DNA from 3 places in the Dryocola baronae genome. Region 3 is predicted to be linked to each of the others. Evidence: riboswitches for the same ligand, from Rfam matches in the RefSeq annotation. Region 3 holds a riboswitch; each other region holds the start of a gene.

Region 1 (7,292 bases), 2.6 Mb from region 3:
ATGGGCGGCTTTAATTAAATCAGATTCAGCACCGGTTAATCATTGACGATAAAATTTTATTGCCTGCAAACGTCATATCGATCGCGCACCTTTTATCAATACTCAGCGCGATCCTTCCAGTGCCGCTGCAGGTCTTGCTTTACCGTCATCATCTCCTTATTCTTTATTATTTTGGGCTTGGGACTCGGGGTGCCCTTCTTTGTGAAGGCTGAGAAATACCCGTACCACCTGATCTGGAGAATGCCAGCGTAGCCTGTAAAATCATATCAGAAACAATTATTTAACCTTCCATGTTATGCTACAGTATCAAGTATGTCTGATAAGAAATCGGTGAAGTTAGAAAATGATCCAAAGATATTATCTGTTCCTATATTATCTCGAATTTCAAATAAGTTAGTTTTGGTATCATAAGTAAATAAAGAAATGCTATTTTCTCCAATGACTAAGCGTTCTGCCAAATCTGGATCTATATAATCATCATTATTTCTGTAAAATTCGTTTACTATAAATAAATTTTTAATTAATGGTTCTGGTACAGATAAACTGTATAATGTAAGCCCATCGTATTCGAATCCATCCATTTTTTCCAATAATAAAACATAATCAGGTTGGTTTACAAATAATATGCAAAGTTCATTAGCTAGATCTTCCAGAATAGGGGATGTATCAGTTGCTGGCTTTCTTTTGGTTATACTATCAATAAATGTGTCTTTGAGTGGTTCTTGAATGGGGTATTCCCATTTTGTCATTTCATTTTTCAAGTTATCCAGCATGTTATAAATGTTCATTTTTATTTAATCCTGTTTATTTAAGTGGATAAATTGTACCAGAAGGAATAGCCCATGGTGTAACCTTGCTTTCACCAGGTATCATACCTTTAGTTGCCGATCTTTGCATGTTAGTAAATACCTTGTGATATGGTTCTTTTTCGATTAACACTAGATTATCAAAGGTGTTTGTACCACCATCATCTAATGGTAATTTGTGGTGTACATCCCAACCATCTGGAGATTTTCCATTTTTCATCCTCAATAGTTGTGAAGGATTGAATGTGTTTGTTGCTTCAGGGGTGTCAGCTATATCAGTAAGAAATTTTTTCCTGGCGGTGCTATCAAATTCTTTTCTTAGAATTGCCGCATCTGTTGGGTTTCTTTTAACATAGTTAATGTCTTGTATCGTGATTCCGTTAACTATTTTTGATTCACCCCTTAACTTGCCTAAATAGCTATTAATTTCAGCGTAAGCATCTGAGTTTGGCCTTTTAACCATTAAAATAGAAGCCGCTGCAATAGCTGTACCTGCTGTTTTTTCATTTAATACTTGGTCATAACCATGAATAGCCTCACCGCCTAATTGCTCTGCTGTTTTTCTAAAGCCTTCAATGTTGCCATTATAAACACCGCCAGCGGCTAATAAGCGTCCTGCTGCTTTGCTATTAATAGTTTTAGCTGCTTGAGCATGTTGTATAGGCGCATCTGATGGTTGAAACTTCTGTGTCGGTGCTGGTTTTCTTCCCTGATGGCTATCTAAGCATTTTCGGTAAGCATCTCTAACTTCCATTTCAAACCATGAATGCCAGTGATCCATAAAGCAATCGTAGACAAGCTCGCCTTTATCATCAAAATAGAATGGATGCTTAAAGTAATCCCATTGCTCAGATTCATCTATTCCAATAAACCAACCGGTATCTACATTATGTTGTGTATGATCATAAGCACCGTCATACATGCCATTACTCTTACGGTCATACTTAGCTGAAAAGGGATTGATAAAACCGCTTTTCCTCTTTGGCATTTGTTGAAGGCTAAAGTGAGAGTAGTTGGCAGAATCAAGATCGTAGTAAACCCTTGCTCTTTCGAATGCTACCTCTGGCCTTAGTATGTATTGGAAATCTCTGGGGTTAAGTTCTCTTGCAGCATCCCATATCATGATTAATCTGAAATCGTGCATGTGAATCCCTCACAATATAAAGGGTTATGTTAATACCGATCTTTATAACCACCGTAATAAATATTGTGATAAATCGAAAAATATTGCTCCTGGGGCTTAGCCCCGGTTACACTAAATATCTACAAAATGTATATATTTAACTGATTGTTTTGTATGTGAAATGACTCGGGGTGCCCTTCTTTGTGAAGGCTGAGAAATACCCGTACCACCTGATCTGGATAATGCCAGCGTAGGGAAGTCAGATGCCTGTCCGCATCCCTTCTTCACGCCGGACAGGAGACCGCCATGCTGCAACCTGACCTGCTACCCGGCCATCGCGCCGCTGCCGTTTTAACCGTACTACGCCAGTCAACGCCTTTAGTCCACTGCATGACGAACGACGTGGTGCAAAGCTTCACCGCCAACGTCCTGCTCGCCATCGGTGCCGCGCCCGCAATGGTGATTGAGCCTGAAGAGGCCGCGCAGTTTGCCCCCGCCGCCGGCGCGCTGTTGATTAATATCGGCACGCTGACCGCCGAACGCAGCCGCGCCATGCTCGCCGCTATTCATGCCGCAAATGAATCTGCCACGCCCTGGACGCTCGATCCCGTCGCCGTCGGCGGGCTTAGCTTCCGCACGGCTTTCGCCCGTGAAATCCTCTCCCTGCGTCCCGCCGCCGTTCGCGGCAACGCTTCAGAAATCCTCGCGCTGGCGGGCGTCAGCGCCGGTGGGAGAGGGGTCGACAGCACCGACGATGCGCAGAGCGCCTTGCCCGCGGCCCGGCAGCTTGCGCTTCAAACCGGAGCCGTGGTGGCCGTCACCGGCGAGCAGGATTATGTGACCGACGGAGCGGGCGCGTGGGCCGTTGCGGGCGGGGGTAAACTCATGACGCGGGTGGTCGGCACGGGCTGCGCGCTGTCCGCCGTCGTTGCCGCCTGCCTTTCGCTGCCGGGGAACCGGCTGGATAACGTGGCCGCCGCCTGTCAATTTATGAAGCTGGCGGGCGGCCAGGCCATTGCCGCAGGCTCCGGTCCCGGCAGCTTTATCCCGGCGTTCCTCGACGCGCTTTATCATCTGAACGAGGAGGCGCTGGCATGAAGGGCATGAACCGAATCAATGCGCTAACCATCGCGGGCACCGACCCAAGCGGCGGCGCGGGTATCCAGGCGGACTTAAAAACGTTTTCGGCGCTCGGCGCGTACGGCACCAGCGTGATCACCGCTCTGGTGGCGCAAAACACGCGCGGCGTGCAGTCGGTTTACCGCATCGAACCGGATTTTGTCGCGGCGCAGCTCAACTCGGTGCTCGGCGACGTGCGCATCGATACCGTTAAGATCGGTATGCTGGCCGAGGCTGATATCGTGGAGGCGGTTGCCGAACGTCTGGCGTTTTATCAGGTTCACAGCGTTGTTCTGGACACGGTGATGCTGGCGAAAAGCGGCGATCCGCTGCTTGCCCCCTCGGCGGTGGACAGCCTGCGTAAACGCCTGCTGCCGCAGGTGGCGCTGATCACGCCCAACCTGCCGGAAGCCGCCGCGCTGCTCGACGCGCCCCACGCCCGCAATGAAAGAGAAATGAAGGAGCAGGGCGACGCGCTGCTGGGCATGGGCTGTAGCGCGGTGCTGATGAAGGGCGGCCATTTGGACGACGCCGAAAGCCCGGACTGGCTGTTCACCCGCGACGGCGCGGTGCGCTTTACCGCTCCCCGCGTGCAAACCCGGCACACCCACGGTACCGGCTGCACCCTTTCCGCCGCGCTCGCAGCGCTTTACCCCCGCAACGACGGCTGGCCGCAAACGATCGAGGCGGCAAAAAAATGGCTGTCAAAAGCGCTCGAGCAGGCGGACTCGCTTGAGGTGGGCCACGGCATCGGCCCGGTGCATCATTTTCACGAATGGTGGTAGGAAAAACCGTCCCATAACCCGTTATGGGACGGAAAATCATGCCCGCGTGGTAGTGACAATGGTGAAATATTCGGCTGCAAAGCGCGGCTGATAACCAAACTTAAGCAAATTATCAGCACATTCCTCCGAGTCAGCCTTCTGTTTGATATTGTAGTTGTGGTTCAATATTGGTTTAGTGGGGGTGAATGATAAATACAAGTAGTTACTTAGCGAAACCATCCCTGCGCGGCAATATTAAATATATCATCTACAAATATATCTCATAATCTCGCCATCTTGAAAGTATTGATATTTTTCCATGTGCCTGGTTACCCCGGTACGTATTTTTCTCGTGCTTGAGTGTTTGTATTTTAAATCTACCCTTTATCCAGCGCTCGGCGTAAAAATGTCCCGGCGTAGGCATAATAAAAATACTCTCACTTGTCAGGAATAATGAAATGACTATTACTCAGCAACAGCAATCTCTTTCAGCCTTTAATGAGTGGCTGGAAAATGATAAAAAAGTTTCACTGACCGGCCCGGCGCTGAAGGCCCACGCGCTATTTGAAGTTAAGACCTCCGGCGACAGCAGCGTCTCCGGGCAGAATACCATCGCAACCGGCAACGACGCGGCGAAACAGGCGGCGGTAGGGCAGGACCTGGACAAAGCCATCAAGGATCAGAACAAAAATGAAATCGTGGATATCCTTGCCAGAAACCCCGGAAACGCGGTGACCAGTATTCTTGGCCTTGCGCAGAGCCGCACCGACTGGAACCCGCTCGACCCGGACAACGCTAAGAATTCGAAGGGGTTTACCGACTTTGTGGCGTCTATTTTAAAAGTTCCTTTCTTTACCACCACCCAGTCGGAAACGAAAACCGTCCATTACGAAGAGGAGAATTATAATTCTCTGATCGATAAGGTTGTCGATCTTTATGACGGCGTGACGGATCAAAATAAAGAAAAAATTAAGCTCAGCATCTCTAATTTAATCAAGGCCTGCACCAGCCGGGTAAATACGCAAAATACGGATACGCTGTTCGTACAGAATACTCTCCAGGCCGCGAACGGGAATATCGTTGTGCAGCTGCAGCAAACCTATATGTATATGGAGCTGGACCACAACACGGGCAAAGGCGCGCCGAAGGATAAATATAAAACGCAAATCGACGTCAAAGTGCTGGAGCTGACCTTCTCGTCGGCGCTATGGACGCGCGATGCGGCAGAGAAGCTCGCAGATAAATTTGTGCAAAGCTGGGACGACTGGCTAAACGGGACGACGACGCCGGATTCGGCCAAACAGAGCAGGCTGAAATTCTGCTTTGGCAACGGTGCCGCCGCCGCGTAAAAGCGCGGAACGCGCCGCTGAGGCTCCTGTTCTTATCGGTAAACCCGAATCGGCACGCTTGCCGATTCGGGTTTTGTCTTTCCCCCATCACATGAAAATACAGCCGCTGGACGCTTCGCGTTACAACGTTATTGGGCCAAAAGTGCGGGCCGGGTGGCGAAGAGAGCGACTCGGGACCAGGCTTAGGTCTGCCCGTCTTTTGGTGGGCCAGGACTTTTTATTGCTCGGCGGGCAGGGTGCTCGCCGACATAACGGGAGCGAATTATGACCGATATTGCGCAGCTGCTTGGCAAAGACGCCGACGGCCTATTACAGCATCGTTGTATGACTATTCCGGCAGACCAGCTCTACCTGCCCGGCTCGGACTACGTGGACCGCGTGATGGTGGACAACAATCGCCCGCCTGCGGTACTGCGAAATATGCAGACGCTTTATAACACCGGACGTCTGGCGGGCACCGGCTACCTTTCTATTTTACCGGTCGACCAGGGCGTTGAGCACTCCGCCGGGGCGTCGTTCGCCGCCAACCCACTCTATTTCGATCCGAAGAACATCGTGGAGCTGGCGATCGAGGCGGGCTGTAACTGCGTGGCCTCAACCTACGGCGTGCTGGCCTCCGTGTCCCGCCGCTACGCGCACCGCATTCCCTTCCTCGTTAAGCTCAACCACAACGAAACGCTCAGCTACCCGAACACCTTCGACCAGACGCTGTACGCAAGCGTGGAGCAGGCGTTCAATATGGGCGCGGTGGCGGTGGGTGCTACGATTTACTTCGGGTCGCCGGAGTCGCGCCGCCAGATTGAGGAGATCTCCAGCGCCTTTGAGCGCGCGCACGAGCTGGGCCTGGTGACCGTGCTGTGGGCGTACCTGCGTAACCCGGACTTCAAAAAAGACGGCGTGGACTATCACGTCAGCGCCGACCTCACCGGCCAGGCGAACCATCTGGCCGCCACCATCGGCGCGGACATCGTGAAGCAGAAAATGGCCGAGAATAACGGCGGCTTCAAGGCGGTCAACTTCGGCTACACCGACTACCGCGTATACACCAAGCTGACCAGCGACAGCCCGATCGACCTGGTGCGCTACCAGCTGGCGAACTGCTATATGGGCCGCGCGGGGCTGATTAACTCGGGCGGCGCGGCGGGCGGTGAAACCGACCTTACCGACGCGGTGCGCACGGCGGTTATCAACAAACGCGCGGGCGGCATGGGGCTGATCCTCGGCCGTAAGGCGTTTAAGAAATCGATGGCAGACGGGGTGAAACTCATCAACGCGGTTCAGGATGTTTATCTCGACAGCAAGGTGACGATTGCCTGATTTTTGTCGCTAATCATAGGGTGGATGGCGCCTGCGCTTATCCACCCCACAAAACGCTGAAACCGCCGCTCAACCTCTCCCCATTTTTCCACCCCTTCTATGTCACAATTCCATAACATTTTGTGAAAAGCGTCACGCCACCCTGGGCATATGTCCAAAAAATCGCCCGTCGATAGGCACCTTTGAACGAGGAAAAGGTGATTCTTTGCGCATAAAGTTGTCCATGAAACGCTGTTTTATTTTACAGCCCTGAACAATACTCCTTCCGAAGCCGTTCCGTTTTTGCAGTAGAAGTGGCACTGATTTATCCCGAATTCGTCGTCAAAAAGGACACCCACGATTGTGAAAATTGCATCCGTAAATGTGACTGTATTTACCTACCCCACGCGCCGCGTCTCCGACAGCGCCGGGCATTCTCATCCGGGCGCGGAGAGCCTGGCGAAAATGGTCATGCTGACCATCACCACCGACGAGGGCGACAGCGGCTACGCCTTCGCGCCGCCGGAAGTGGGGCGCCCGCACGTGGTAAACGCGTTTTTCAGCAAGGTGCTGGTCGGGCAGGACCCGTTTAACCGCGAGCGCATCTGGCAGGATCTGGTGCACTGGCAGCGCGGCAGCGCGCACCAGCTCACCGAACGCGCGCTGTCGTTTGTCGAACAGGCGCTGTGGGATTTGATTGGCCGCAGGCTGAAAATGCCGGTTTACAAGCTGCTCGGCGGCTACCGCGACAAAGTGCCCGCCTACGGCAGCACCATGTGCGGCGACGAGCTGGAGGGCGGACTGTCCACACCGGACGAATTCGGCCAGTTTGCCG
Region 2 (7,292 bases), 4.0 Mb from region 3:
TGGATTCCAGAGCAGCTTTAGCCTGTACTTTGGACAGGTCAGCCTTGTCAGCAATTACATCAATCAGTTGAGTCTTGTTCATAAGTTATCCTTACAATGTGTTTATCGCTTGCTAAGCATCGAGTGCGACGGAAATGCCAGAAAAGCACTCTCCTGCATACACGCACCGATAGCCACTTTTTTTCGCCCCACAAATGTAGACCAGACGGGGGGTTAATTGGAAGCCTTCAGGCCCTACAATTCGGACTGTACGTCACGTTTTGTTGTCTTACTGCTGAAAATTTATACCGATATTGCTGCTACCGGCCTCGCGCAGGTCCGCGCGCAGTCCTTTGATCAGTTCAATATCGCGTTCTTCGCAGTCGGCCAGCAGGCGGAAAATCTCCCACTGAATGTCCCATTCCTCTTCCACGGCCGGGTTTGCACGTAGCTCTTCTTCGGTCATTTCACGACCGGCCTGAGTCATTTCGAGCATCGCAACGGTGGTAATAGACGTTTTACTGACCTCGATGGCATGCTCCAGCGTTTCGCCGGAAAGCCGAGAGTGAAGCAGTTCGCTCAACGCCACGCACGCATCGATTGCCGGATAGACGCCGTAGATATCATAGTCGTCAGCGGAAGGAATCGCCTCCTCGAGTTTCTCGAGCTGGCTGTCGAAGTTCACCTTCGCGTCTTTTACCGTCAGCGTTTCCCACACGAGGTCAACGATACGGCGGTAAAGCTGCGGGTCGCCAAAGCCGGTTTGCTGGCAAAACATGGCGTAGTTCGGGTACATGCGCTCGCATAAAGAAGCCATGAAAGTGACGTGCTGCCAGCTTTCCAGCTTCTCCAGGCGCAGATGGATTGGGTTTTGTAGCATAACGATGTCTCAAAGACGGGAAATTAGCGGCAGTTTACCCTAATCACCCCTGAATTGCTTGCCACCGCGCGAAAGCCGGGCGGCCCGATGCAACGGCATCAGCCCAGCGCGTAGGCTCCGGTAAACGGTAGCCCGCCATGCACCTTTGCACCCACAGCAGCGCCGTGTCGACACTCACGCGGTGCCCGGTTGCCACGAAGAGTGGATTGCAACGTTTTTTGCTGCGCCACACCCAGGCAAGCTGTTCGCCTTTGTCGATAAGCGGCTGTTTCTCGCCCACCTCATCGCCCAGCGGCTCAAAGCGCCCGCACAGGCGCTTCTTGGCAACGCCGATGGTCGGCACATCCACCAGCAGGCCAAAATGGCTGGCAACGCCGAGACGGCGCGGGTGAGAGATCCCATGCCCGTCAACAAACAGCAGGTCCGGCCTGCGCGAAAGCATATCCCACGCCGCGAGCAGCGCAGGATATTCACGAAACGACAGGAAGCCGGGGATGTAAGGCATAGTGGTAGCGATGCGCGCCACCTTGTATTCCACCAGTTCAAGGGAAGGATATTTCAGCAGCACGATGGCGGCGCGGGTGACTTCCCCGCCTTGCTCGAAACCGACGTCGGCACCGGCGATAAACTGCGGCGGATCGACATCAAAGCGATCCTCGCGGATCACACTGGATGCCAGTTCGATCTGTTGCTGACGAAGCGCTGCGAGATCCATTCCCTCTCCTTTGTTTTACTGATGATATGGCGCGGACAGGCGGTGTACCGCCTCAACGAACGCGCCCGCATGTTCTGGCGGAACGTCCTGATGGATGCCGTGACCAAGGTTGAATACGTGCCCTTCACCTTTGCCAAACCCGGCCAGAATCGTTGAAACTTCTTCTTCGATACATGCAGGCGGCGCGTAAAGCATAGACGGGTCCATATTGCCCTGTAGCGCAACTTTATGCCCCACGCGACGGCGCGCGTCGGCGATGTCTATCGTCCAGTCCAGGCCCAGCGCGTCGCAGCCGGTTTCTGCCATCGCTTCCAGCCACTGCCCGCCGCCTTTAGTAAACAGCGTGACCGGCACCCGGCGGCCTTCGTTTTCACGCAGCAGGCCATCGACAATTTTGTGCATGTAATAGAGAGAGAATTGCTGGTAGTCGCGGCCTGTCAGCACGCCGCCCCAGGTATCGAAGATCATTACCGACTGCGCGCCGGCTTTGATCTGCGCGTTCAGGTACAGCGTGACGCTCTGCGCCAGCTTGTCGAGCAGCAGATGCAGCGCCTGCGGGTCGGCGTACATCATCTTTTTGATAACGGTAAAAGCTTTGCTGCTACCGCCTTCGACCATATAGGTCGCCAGCGTCCACGGGCTGCCGGAGAAACCAATCAGCGGCACCTGACCTGCGAGGTTTTTACGGATGGTGCGTACCGCGTTCATCACGTAGCCCAGTTCGTCTTCCGGGTCCGGAATCGGCAGCTTTTCGACGTCGGCGCGGCTGGTAATCGGCGAGCTGAAGCGTGGGCCTTCGCCCGCTTCGAAATATAGACCCAGCCCCATCGCATCCGGCACGGTGAGGATGTCTGAGAAGAGGATCGCCGCATCAAGCGGGTAGCGGCGCAGCGGCTGCAGGGTGACTTCGCAGGCAAGCTCGGCGTTTTTGCACAGGGACATAAAGTCGCCGGCAATAGCGCGGGTGGCTTTGTACTCTGGCAAATAGCGCCCCGCCTGCCTCATCATCCATACAGGCGTGATGTCTACTGGCTGACGCTGCAAGGCGCGGAGGTAACGATCGTTCTTCAGTTCAGTCATTTTTAGCATTTCCTTTAGCTGTATCCGCCCAGTTTACCACGTCATTCATACTCTGCCCGACACTGAGCGACGGTGTCTTCTATCAGACGGCGCGCCACCGTGCCAGCCGGAGGGATAAGCGGCAGCTGGTCGTAGCGATACCACTGCGCGTCAATCAGCTCTTTAGGATCGATTTTGATATCACCGCTGTGGTAGTCGGCCATAAACGCGGTCATCAGCGACTGCGGGAAAGGCCAGGGCTGCGAAGTCACGTAGCGCAGATTTTTCACGCGGATGCTGCTCTCTTCCATCACTTCACGCGCGACGGCCTGCTCTAAGGTTTCGCCGACTTCAACAAAACCGGCCAGCACGGTATAAACCCCGTTGCGATGGCGTGTATGTTGGGCAAGCAGGATATGATCGTCCCGGCGGATGGCGACGATGATGCAGGGCGCAATCTGCGGATAGTAGCGTTCGCGGCAGTGGCTGCAGAGCATCGCCCATTCGGTTTTGCTGGGGTGCATCTCATGGCCGCAGTAGCCGCAAAATTTGTGCGAACGGTAAAACTCGGCCAGCTGAACGCCCCGCCCTGCAAGCTGAAACAGGCCCACGTCCTGGTCGATAACCTGGCGCACCGAGCCCATTTCCTGGCGGCGATTCTGGCGAATCAGCCATACCGGCTCGCCTTCCCACTCGCCGATTTGCAGACCATTCGCGCCTTCAAGCTGGAAGTCCGCCGCCGATCCGTGAGGCAGCTCGCCTTTTGGCAGCCACAATTTTTGTTCATGACTGACGATAAACCAGCCCTGATCTAACTTTTGAATGACACGTTCCATAACCTGGTGCACATCCCCCTGGACACTGGTATAAACAATAGTTGTTATATTTTGGGTACGTTTGCGTTAAATCTTGCAACTCACGGAGTCAAACATGCTGAACCAGCTAGAAAGCCTGACTGAGCGCGTTGGCGGTAGCAATGAGTTAGTCGACCAATGGCTATATGCCCGCAAACATTTGCTCGTGGCGTATTACAACATGGTCGGGATCAAGCCTAACAAGGAATCGCTCTCTGCGCTTAATGAAAAGGCGCTGGATAATTTTTGCCACAACCTGGTGGACTACCTTTCAGCCGGCCATTTCAATATTTATGAGCGCATTATCGATGAAATGGAAGGTGCCAGCCCGCTTTTAGCGGCCACTCAAATCTACCCGCAGCTCGAAGCCAATACCCAGCAGATCATGGATTTCTACGATACCAATCTGGAAAACGCCATCGACGACGACAACTGTATTGAGTTCCAGCAGGCGTTGTCCGGCATCGGTGAAGCGCTGGAAGCGCGTTTCTCGCTGGAAGATAAGCTCATCGAACTGGCGTACGCCAACAATCTGCACAGCAGCGCCAACGACACGGATAGCCTTGCACGCCCGGCTTGAGTTCTGCGCTGTTAACGAGTAATTTACAACTTCACCCGTAGCAATACGGGTTTCTTCTTGTCGGAGTGCCGAGTGCGAAAGCACCGGCTGAGACCGTTAATTCGGGATCCGCGGAACCTGATCAGGTTAAAACCTGCGAAGGGAACAAGAGTAATTCTGCTTTTGGGTACGGCCTTTTTCGGGCGCCCCACATCCATTACTCCATCCGTCGTTCTGACAAGCCACTCCTGATCGAATCCTGGAATGAGCTATGTCTGCATCTGAAAAACCAACACGTCGCGAACAGCGCGCGGCTGCGCTTCACTTTATCAACACGCTAGAAGGCACCGCCTTCCCAAATTCCCAGCGCATTTATCTTTCCGGCTCGCGGGAGGATATTCGCGTGCCGATGCGGGAAATCCAGCTTAGCCCAACGATGGCGGGCGGCAGTAAAGACAATCCGCAATATGAACCTAACGACGCGGTGCCGGTTTACGACACCTCCGGCCCGTATGGCGATCCAAACGTTAGCATCGACGTGCTGCGCGGGCTGCCGCCGCTGCGAAGCGGATGGATTGAAGAACGCGCCGACTGCGAAACGCTCAACGACCGCAGCTCTGCCTACACGAAAGAGCGCCTTGCGGACGACGCCCTGGACGACCTGCGCTTTGAAACGCGCCTTACGCCCAAACGCGCTAAAACCGGCAAATGCGTCACCCAGCTGCATTACGCGCGCCGAGGCATCGTCACGCCTGAGATGGAGTTTATCGCCATCCGCGAAAACATGGGCCGCGAGCGCATTCGCGATGCCGTATTACGCCACCAGCATCCGGGCGAAGCCTTTGGCGCTCGTTTGCCGGAAAATATCACGCCCGAATTTGTGTGTGACGAGGTGGCCGCAGGCCGGGCGATTATCCCCGCCAATATCAACCACCCAGAATCTGAACCGATGATTATCGGGCGCAACTTCCTGGTGAAGGTCAACGCCAATATCGGCAACTCGGCGGTGACCTCATCCATTGAAGAAGAAGTGGAGAAGCTGGTCTGGTCAACGCGCTGGGGGGCGGACACCGTGATGGACCTGTCCACCGGGCGCTATATCCACGAAACTCGCGAATGGATCCTGCGCAACAGCCCCGTTCCTATCGGCACCGTGCCGATTTACCAGGCATTGGAAAAGGTCAACGGCATGGCCGAAGACCTGACCTGGGAGATGTTCCGCGACACGCTGCTGGAGCAGGCCGAACAGGGCGTGGACTACTTCACCATTCACGCTGGCGTGCTGCTACGCTACGTGCCGATGACCGCCAAACGCCTCACCGGCATCGTCTCACGCGGCGGGTCGATCATGGCGAAATGGTGCCTTTCCCATCATGAGGAAAACTTCCTTTACGAACATTTCCGCGAAATCTGCGCAATCTGCGCGGCCTATGACGTCTCGCTTTCTCTTGGCGACGGGCTGCGCCCTGGCTCCATTCAGGACGCCAACGACGAGGCGCAGTTCGCAGAGCTGCACACGCTGGGCGAGCTGACCAAAATCGCCTGGGAGTACGACGTACAGGTGATGATCGAAGGCCCGGGACACGTGCCGATGCAGATGATCCGCCGCAACATGACCGAAGAGCTGGAGCACTGCCACGAAGCGCCGTTCTACACCCTCGGCCCGCTGACCACGGACATCGCCCCTGGCTACGACCATTTCACCTCGGGAATCGGCGCCGCGATGATCGGCTGGTTCGGCTGCGCGATGCTTTGCTACGTGACGCCAAAAGAGCACCTCGGCCTGCCGAATAAAGAGGACGTGAAGCAGGGCTTGATAACCTACAAAATTGCGGCGCATGCCGCAGATCTGGCGAAAGGCCATCCGGGCGCGCAGATCCGCGACAACGCCATGTCGAAAGCGCGCTTCGAATTCCGCTGGGAAGACCAGTTCAACCTTGCGCTCGACCCCTTCACCGCCCGCGCTTACCACGACGAAACGCTGCCGCAGGAATCCGGCAAGGTCGCGCACTTCTGTTCCATGTGCGGACCGAAATTCTGCTCGATGAAAATCTCCCAGGAAGTGCGCGACTTTGCCGCGAAGCAGGTCATTGAAGTGGGAATGGAAGACATGTCGCAAAACTTCCGCGCAAAAGGCGGGGAAATCTATCTGCGCCAGGAGGAAGTATGAGCCTGAAAGCTTTTCCCCCTACCCCACGGCGGCTGGGGCTGTACCCAGTGGTCGACAGCGTGGAATGGATTGAGCGCCTGCTTGCTGCGGGTGTTCGCACGATTCAGCTGCGCATCAAGGACAGGCGCGACGAAGACGTTGAAGCAGACGTCATCGCCGCCGTCAGGCTGGGCGAGCGGTATCAGGCCCGGCTGTTTATCAACGACTACTGGCGGCTGGCTATCAAACATCGCGCCTACGGCGTACACCTTGGCCAGGAGGATTTGGATATCGCCAACCTCGACGCCATTCGCAACGCGGGCCTGCGCCTTGGGCTATCCACCCACGACAACATGGAAATGGACCGCGCCCTTGCGGCACGCCCTTCATACATCGCGCTCGGCCACGTTTTCCCAACCCAAACCAAGCAGATGCCTTCATCGCCGCAGGGGCTGGCGCAGCTCGCCGCGCATGTCAAAACGCTGGGTGATTACCCGACGGTGGCGATCGGCGGAATTAGCATCGATCGCGTACCCGCCGTGCTTGCTACGGGCGTGGGCAGCGTCGCCGTAGTGAGCGCGATTACCAAAGCCGCGGACTGGCGTGCGGCGACGGCACAGCTTCTCGAACTGGCGGGAGCAGGCGATGAATGATGCGGATTTCATGCGTTACGGTCGCCAGCTCCTGCTGGAGGATGTGGCCGTAGAGGGGCAAGAAAAGCTGCTCGCCAGCCGGGTGCTGATCGTCGGGCTTGGCGGGTTGGGCTCTCCGGCGGCGCTTTACCTTGCAGGAGCGGGCGTCGGCACGCTGATGCTGGCGGATGATGACCACGTCCATATCAGCAATTTGCAGCGCCAGATTCTGTTTACCTCGCAGGATATCGATCGGCCAAAAGCACGGGCCGCCCGACGGCATCTTGAACGACTCAATCCTGATATCAAACTGGAAGCTATCGCGCAGCGTCTGTCAGGTGAAGCGCTGGCACAGGCGGTGAAAAGCGTCGATGTGGTGCTGGACTGCAGCGACAACATGGCGACGCGGCAGGCGGTAAATGCGGCCTGCGTCGCAAACGACAGACCGCTGATTTCGGCAAGCGG
Region 3 (7,292 bases):
AAAGCGCTGGCCTACATGGGCCTGAAGCCGGGCATCCCGTTAACCGACGTGGCTATAGACAAAGTATTTATCGGTTCCTGCACCAACTCGCGCATCGAAGATTTACGCGCGGCGGCAGAAATTGCCAAAGGCCGTAAGGTAGCCCCCGGCGTGCAGGCATTAGTGGTGCCGGGTTCTGGCCCGGTCAAGGCTCAGGCAGAAGAAGAAGGCCTGGACAAAATCTTTATCGAAGCGGGCTTTGAATGGCGCTTGCCGGGCTGCTCAATGTGCCTGGCGATGAATAACGATCGTCTGGAGCCGGGTGAACGCTGCGCCTCTACCAGCAACCGTAACTTCGAAGGCCGTCAGGGCCGCGGCGGGCGCACGCACCTGGTTAGCCCTGCGATGGCCGCCGCCGCTGCCGTATCCGGTCACTTTGCTGACATCCGTACGTTGAAATAAGGGAAAACACCATGGCAGAGAAATTTATCCAACATACCGGCCTGGTCGTTCCGCTGGATGCTGCAAACGTCGATACCGACGCCATCATACCCAAGCAATTTTTGCAGAAGGTAACGCGCACCGGCTTTGGCGCGCACCTGTTCAACGACTGGCGTTTTCTGGACGACGGCGGCCAGCAGCCAAACCCAGATTTCGTGCTGAACTTCCCGGAGTTTAAAGGTGCCTCTATCCTGCTGGCGCGCGAAAACTTCGGCTGCGGCTCCTCTCGCGAGCACGCGCCGTGGGCATTGACGGATTACGGCTTCAAAGTGGTGATCGCGCCTAGCTTCGCCGATATCTTCTATGGCAACTCGTTCAACAACCAGCTGCTGCCGGTTACGCTTAGTGAAGAAGAAGTCGACGAGCTGTTCAAAGTGGTTGCGGCAAACCCGGGCGTTAAGTTTGTCGTCGACCTGGAAGCGCAAACCGTACAGGCGGGCGACAAAACCTATTCGTTTAATATCGATACCTTCCGCCGCCACTGCATGCTGGAAGGGCTGGACAGCATCGGCCTGACGCTGCAGCACGAAGGCGCTATCTCAAGCTACGAGCAGAAACAACCGGCGTTTATGCGCTAATGCTTTAGGGCGGGGAGTGTTGAGGGTTCCCCGCCCTGCACATTTCTAAACATCATCTTAAAGCGTTATTTAGCTTCCTTGATATGATAATTTCCTTTGTTGGAGTGATATTTTTATATTTTCTCTCAAGGAAATCATTAATTTCCATCATCGGATACTGGGTGTCCGCTCTGAATAAACCATAGTTGGGCTCGAGGAATAACGTGTCGTGCTCGGCTATACGAAACGCCGCCACGGCGTGCGCCCCCTGCTTGCCAGAGGTGTGTATAAACTTAAACGTAATGATAACTCCCGTTAACGTATCCTTATTGTTTAAGTCATCCACCCCTTTGCATAAAATGAAATGGCTACGGGGGATAGAACGGTAAACCAGCCCCGGAACGCCGGAAATCGTCTCTTTTTCTAGCTCATGTTCATTCTTGTAATTTACCATGATTTCATCATGAGTTAATTTACACTTGCGTCCCGTTCTATATTCACTATAGCGTTTCTTATAATTAACCTGCTTCCTGAACGCGCGTTCAAAAAGCTGAATTAAACGAGCCGACTCTGAAGGCAACAAGGCTTTCATAGCGGGAGTTTGTTGCGGAGAAGAATAAAACCAGCTCGCAAGCCAGCCTTTTGGCTTCTCTTCCGGCCGTGCTTTTAAAATATCTCCCAGCCATGTCAGGCAAAGCCCCATGCAAACACCACGGCTGTTATGCTCATCAAGATAGGATTTATATAAATTCCTTGTATTCAAAAGGGGCAGCATACTCAAAAGTTCCTTTTATTTAATATTAGGCATGAATAATAAAAGCATTTTTATTATCAACAAAATCCTTTCCGACTGAAAAAGCGCATACATGTCAATCACAAACGATAAAGACGAACCGGGAATATCCAATCGTAAAAAATCAAGCCATTGAATAATTTACATTTTTAATTAATCGTCTTGATACTCTAATTTCTGTTCTTGGAGTTGCTTCAATATACTGTCTTTTGAGGTGAGAAATTATTTCCATCATTGGGTATTTTGTACATGTTTTAAACAAGCCAAAATTAGGATCAAAGAATAACGTTTCGAATTCATCAACGCGAAATGCCGCCACGGCGTGGCCTGCATAGGCACCGCCAGGAGCCAGCCTAAGTTTAAAAGTAATAATAACCCCCGTTAAAATATCCTTATCGTTATAGGTATCCAGCCCCCTGTAAAACATAAAGTTATTATATTTACTAGAGTGATACGTCAAACCCGGAATGCCAGACGCACGCTCCCTTTCTAACTGGAGTTGGTTCTTATGATTTATTGTGACTTCATCATAAGTCAGCTGGCTGAACCCGCCGTCCTTTTGTTCCTGATAACGTTTTATATAATTATTATGCTTCCTGAATGCGCGTTCAAAAAGCTGAGTCAAACGCGCTGCCTCAGAAGGCAATAAGGCCTTAGAAGCAGGCGTCTGTTTTGCTGTTGAGTAAAACCAGTTTGAAAGCCAGCCGCCCGACTGCTCGTTCGGTCGGTCTTTCAAAATATCACCCAGCCACGTCAGGCAAAGGCCCATGCAAACACCTGGACTTTGATTTTTTTCCAGGAATGAAATATATAAATTTCTTATATTTAATAGAGGTGTCATATTAAAAAACTCCATTTCTTTAAGATTAATCTCTGATAATAAAAAAAAGCCCCGCGCCTTGCCAGAAAAAACATTCAGCCACTATTTAAAGATATACTCACAAATATATTATTTGCCATATCAATATTTAGAACGTAAAAAAGCCAGCAGATAATCTGCTGGCTGGTGAAAAGCACCAATACTCAGTCACACGTGATGAAGGCGATTTAGTCGCTCACGGCCGTCGGGGTCGTAACCTCCCACTGCATTAAGTCTTCGAGCATCCTCAAACGTTGCCCAGCCGTCAGGCGAGCCAGCCATCCGGCACCCACGCCTTTCGTTTTCACGAACTGCGTCGCGGCAAAGTAATCTTGGTAAAACTCAACAGGTGATGACCGTTTCATATGCCCCTCCTCGCTTTCATCGTTGATGATTATTGGCGTAATATAGGGAAAGTTAAATTGATGAGTTTCTGCCTGGAGTTCCTCTTTTATGTCATCCGGTCGTTTACAACAGCAGTTCATTCGTCTGTGGCAGTGCTGTGACGGAAAGCCGCAGGAAACCACGCTCAACGATCTGGCCGAACTGCTCAACTGTTCGCGCCGCCACATGCGTACGCTGCTCAACGCGATGCAGGAAAAGGGCTGGCTTAGCTGGAAGGCGGAAGCCGGGCGCGGCAAGCGTTCGCAGCTCGAATTCTTATACACCGGGCTTGCCCTCCAGCAGCAGCGGGCCGAGGATCTTCTTGAGCAGGATCGCATCGATCAGCTGGTGCAAATTGTCGGCGACAAGGCCGCCGTCCGCCAAATGCTTATTTCCCACCTCGGCCGCAGCTTCCGCCAGGGCCGCCACATCCTGCGCGTGCTCTATTACCGCCCACTGCTAAACCTGCTGCCCGGCTCCGCGCTGCGCCGGTCTGAAACGCATATCGCCCGGCAGATTTTCAGCGGCCTGACGCGTATAAATGAGGAAAATGGGGAACTGGAAGCGGATATCGCCCACCACTGGCAGCAAATTTCCCCTTTACACTGGCGCTTCTACCTTCGCCCCGGCATCCATTTTCACCACGGCCGCGAGCTGGACATGCTGGATATCATCACCTCGCTGCAGCGCATCAACGCCCTGCCGCTGTTCGCACATATCTCGCAGATCGCCTCGCCGACCACCTGGACGCTGGATATTCATCTCAGCCAGCCGGACGACTGGCTACCCTGGCTGCTGGGCAGCGTCAACGCCATGATTCTGCCGCGTGAATGGACGACGATGGCGGATTTCGCCAGCCAGCCGGTCGGTACCGGCCCCTACTCTGTCGCCCGCAACAACCGCAACCAGCTAAAAATCCACGCCTTCGACGATTACTTCGGGTTCCGGGCGCTTATCGATGAGGTTAACTTCTGGGTTTTGCCGGAGGTAGGCGAAGAGTCGAGCTGCGGCGTGCAGCTACAGGGCATGCCGGACAGCGAAAAGGCGGTGGAAAGCCGCCCGGAAGAAGGGTGTTACTACCTGCTGTTCGACAGCCGTTCGGGGCTCGGTGCCCACACGGGCGTTCGGCAGTGGGTCGGGCATGTTCTGTCCCCCGTCAACCTTATCTACAGCGCGGCGGAACAGTATCAGCAGTACTGGTTCCCGGCCTATGGCCTGCTCCCGCGCTGGCACCATTCACGCACCGGGCCGTTGGTAGCTAAACCCGCGGGGCTTGAGAGCATCACCCTCACCTATTATCGCGACCACGTAGAACACCGGGTCATCAGCAGTATCATGAGCGAGCTGCTGGCGAAGCAGGGCGTAAAGCTCATCATTCAGGAAATTAGCTACGATGAGTGGCACCAGGGCGACGTGGAAAGCGATATCTGGCTTAACAGCGTCAACTTCACCCTGCCGCTGGAATATTCGCTGTTCGCCCAGCTCTACGAAGTGCCGCTGATTCAAAAATGCATGCCGATTGACTGGGAGGGCGACGCCCGCCGCTGGCACAGTAAAACGCTGGCGCTGCCGGAATGGTGCAAGCAAATGCTCGATCGCGACGACATTATCCCGCTGATCCACCACTGGCTGCGCATTGAAGGCCAGCGCAGCATGCGCGGCGTGCGCATGAACACCCTCGGCTGGTTTGACTTCAAATCCGCCTGGTTTGCGCCGCCGGAACCATAGTTCTTTCGGAACGTTCACAGAATCATTACAATGTTGCGTGCTCAACGGGGTGCCAGGACTTTTTGTCCGCGCTGAGATAATACCCGTCGAACCTGATCCGGATAACGCCGGCGAAGGGATTTGAGGCTCACCGCTCAAAGTCCTTTGCCACCCCTAATTTAAGAGGTGCAAAGTGTTCAAGAAATTACTGCCGCTGCTGGTTCTTATTGCAGCCCCCGCTTTCGCAAAACCCCTGCTGACCGTCTATACCTATGACTCCTTTGCCGCTGACTGGGGCCCCGGGCCTGCGGTAAAAAAAGCCTTCGAAGCCGACTGTAGCTGCGAGCTGAAATTTGTGGCGCTGGAAGACGGCGTATCGCTGCTCAACCGCCTGCGCATGGAAGGTAAAAACAGCAAGGCCGACGTGGTGCTGGGGCTGGACAATAATCTTCTGGAAGCCGCGTCGCAGACCAAACTCTTCGCGCCGAGCAACGTTGACGCCAGCGCCCTGAAAATCCCCGGCGGCTGGAAGAACGATACATTTGTGCCGTTCGACTACGGCTACTTCGCCTTCGTCTACGATAAAAACAAACTCAAAAATCCGCCGAAAAGCCTGAAAGAGATGGTTGATAGCGACCAGAAATGGAAAGTGATTTATCAAGACCCGCGCACCAGCACGCCGGGCCTTGGCCTGCTGCTGTGGATGCAAAAAGTCTACGGCGATAAAGCACCCGAAGCCTGGCAGAAGCTGGCGGGCAAAACCGTTACCGTCACGAAAGGCTGGTCAGAGGCCTACGGTCTGTTCTTAAAAGGCGAAGCCGACCTGGTGCTGAGCTACACCACCTCCCCGGCCTATCACATTATCGAAGAGAAGAAAGATAACTACGCGGCGGCGGATTTCAGCGAGGGGCACTACCTGCAGGTTGAAGTCGCCGGTCGTCTGGCGGCAAGCAGGCAGCCGGAGCTGGCTGAGAAATTCATGAAATTCATCACCACGCCGGGTTTCCAGAATACCGTTCCAACCGGCAACTGGATGTACCCGGTTGCCGAGGTGAAGCTCCCGGAAGGCTTCAGCACGCTTCCTAAACCGCAGACCGCGCTGGAGTTCACACCGCAGCAGGTTGCTGAACATCGTGCCGGCTGGATTAGCGCATGGCTTCGCGCCACCAGCCGCTAATACCAGGCTGGCTGTTCCCAGGGCTGTTCGCCGCCATGCTTGTGGTGGCGGTAGCCCTGACGGCTTTTCTGTCGCTGTGGTTTAACGCGCCGCAGACCGATATCCGCGCCCTGCTGCAGGACAGCTATCTGTGGCACGTGCTGCGCTTCTCGTTCTGGCAGGCGTTTCTTTCCGCCTTGCTTTCCGTTCTCCCAGCCATTTTCCTCGCCCGCGCGCTCTACCGTCGCCGCTTCCCCGGCCGCCTTGCGCTGCTGCGCCTGTGCGCGATGACGCTGGTGCTGCCGGTTTTAGTCGCCGTCTTCGGCATTCTGACCGTTTATGGCCGCGTTGGCTGGATCGCCTCACTGTGCGCGTGGTTCGGCGTGGAGTGGACGTTTTCGCCGTACGGCCTGCAGGGCATTCTGCTGGCGCACATCTTCTTTAATATGCCGATGGCGACCCGCCTGCTGCTCCAGGCGCTGGAGAGCATCCCCGGCGAACAACGCCAGCTTGCCGCCCAGCTCGGCATGCGCGGCTGGAACTTCTTCCGCTTCGTAGAGTGGCCGTGGCTGCGCCGCCAGATTCTGCCTGCCGCCGCGCTGATATTCATGCTCTGCTTCGCAAGCTTCGCAACGGTGCTATCGCTCGGCGGCGGGCCGCAGGCGACCACCATCGAACTGGCGATCTTCCAGGCGCTGAGCTTCGATTACGACCCTGCCCGCGCGGCGCTCCTCGCCATTATCCAGATGATCTGCTGTCTGGGCTTGGTGCTGCTGAGCCAGCGCCTGGGCAAAGCGATTCCGGTAGGCGTAAGCCAGGTGCAGGGCTGGCGCGACCGTCAGGACAACCTGCGCCGCAGGCTGTGCGACGGCCTGTTTATCGCCCTTGCCCTACTGCTGCTGCTGCCCCCGCTGCTGGCCGTCATTATTGATGGCGTCAATAGCGGATTTCGCAGCGTGGTGTCGCAGCCAATCCTCTGGCAGGCGCTTTTCACCTCGCTGCGCATCGCCGTTGCCGCCGGTATTATTTGCGTAACGCTAACCATGATGCTGCTGTGGAGCTCGCGCGAACTGCGGCTGCGCAGCCACGCCTTCGCAGGCCAGGCGCTGGAGCTGAGCGGCATGCTGATCCTCGCTATGCCGGGCATCGTGCTGGCGACGGGCTTCTTCCTGCTGCTCAACAATACCGTCGGCCTGCCGCAGTCTGCCGACGGCATCGTGATCTTCACCAACGCGCTGATGGCTATCCCCTACGCGCTGAAGGTGCTGGAAAACCCGATGCTGGACGCGGCTGAGCGCTACGGCAGGCTGTGCCGGTCGCTGGATATTAAAGGGCTAAACCGCCTGCGTTTCATCG

Evidence for each region. A riboswitch is a leader RNA that binds a small molecule or an ion and turns the genes downstream of it on or off. The one in region 3 is predicted to bind thiamine pyrophosphate.
Region 1: it holds a riboswitch for thiamine pyrophosphate, as region 3 does, so the genes downstream of both, thiM (hydroxyethylthiazole kinase) here and thiB (thiamine ABC transporter substrate binding subunit) in region 3, are expected to answer to the same signal.
Region 2: it holds a riboswitch for thiamine pyrophosphate, as region 3 does, so the genes downstream of both, thiC (phosphomethylpyrimidine synthase ThiC) here and thiB (thiamine ABC transporter substrate binding subunit) in region 3, are expected to answer to the same signal.

Annotation. Positions count from the first base shown of each region.
Region 1 covers NZ_JBINNY010000001.1:1,686,174-1,693,465, forward strand. The annotation lists gene ACSPHG_RS07875 (hypothetical protein) at 1-46, shown strand, start outside; gene ACSPHG_RS07880 (YrhA family protein) at 294-788, opposite strand; gene ACSPHG_RS07885 (HNH endonuclease signature motif containing protein) at 805-1,950, opposite strand; TPP riboswitch at 2,107-2,203, shown strand; gene thiM (hydroxyethylthiazole kinase) at 2,236-3,027, shown strand; gene thiD (bifunctional hydroxymethylpyrimidine kinase/phosphomethylpyrimidine kinase) at 3,033-3,833, shown strand; gene ACSPHG_RS07900 (hypothetical protein) at 4,271-5,161, shown strand; gene fbaB (class I fructose-bisphosphate aldolase) at 5,426-6,478, shown strand; gene ACSPHG_RS07910 (mandelate racemase family protein) at 6,821-7,292, shown strand, end outside.
Region 2 covers NZ_JBINNY010000001.1:267,997-275,288, reverse strand. The annotation lists gene hupA (nucleoid-associated protein HU-alpha) at 1-82, opposite strand, end outside; gene ACSPHG_RS01300 (YjaG family protein) at 269-859, opposite strand; gene nfi (deoxyribonuclease V) at 903-1,574, opposite strand; gene hemE (uroporphyrinogen decarboxylase) at 1,590-2,654, opposite strand; gene nudC (NAD(+) diphosphatase) at 2,696-3,469, opposite strand; gene rsd (sigma D regulator) at 3,564-4,067, shown strand; TPP riboswitch at 4,119-4,228, shown strand; gene thiC (phosphomethylpyrimidine synthase ThiC) at 4,318-6,216, shown strand; gene thiE (thiamine phosphate synthase) at 6,213-6,848, shown strand; gene ACSPHG_RS01265 (HesA/MoeB/ThiF family protein) at 6,841-7,292, shown strand, end outside.
Region 3 covers NZ_JBINNY010000001.1:4,266,750-4,274,041, forward strand. The annotation lists gene leuC (3-isopropylmalate dehydratase large subunit) at 1-441, shown strand, start outside; gene leuD (3-isopropylmalate dehydratase small subunit) at 453-1,058, shown strand; gene ACSPHG_RS20175 (YopT-type cysteine protease domain-containing protein) at 1,111-1,812, opposite strand; gene ACSPHG_RS20180 (YopT-type cysteine protease domain-containing protein) at 1,955-2,671, opposite strand; gene sgrT (glucose uptake inhibitor SgrT) at 2,878-3,054, opposite strand; gene sgrR (HTH-type transcriptional regulator SgrR) at 3,143-4,801, shown strand; TPP riboswitch at 4,837-4,938, shown strand; gene thiB (thiamine ABC transporter substrate binding subunit) at 4,974-5,957, shown strand; gene thiP (thiamine/thiamine pyrophosphate ABC transporter permease ThiP) at 5,933-7,292, shown strand, end outside.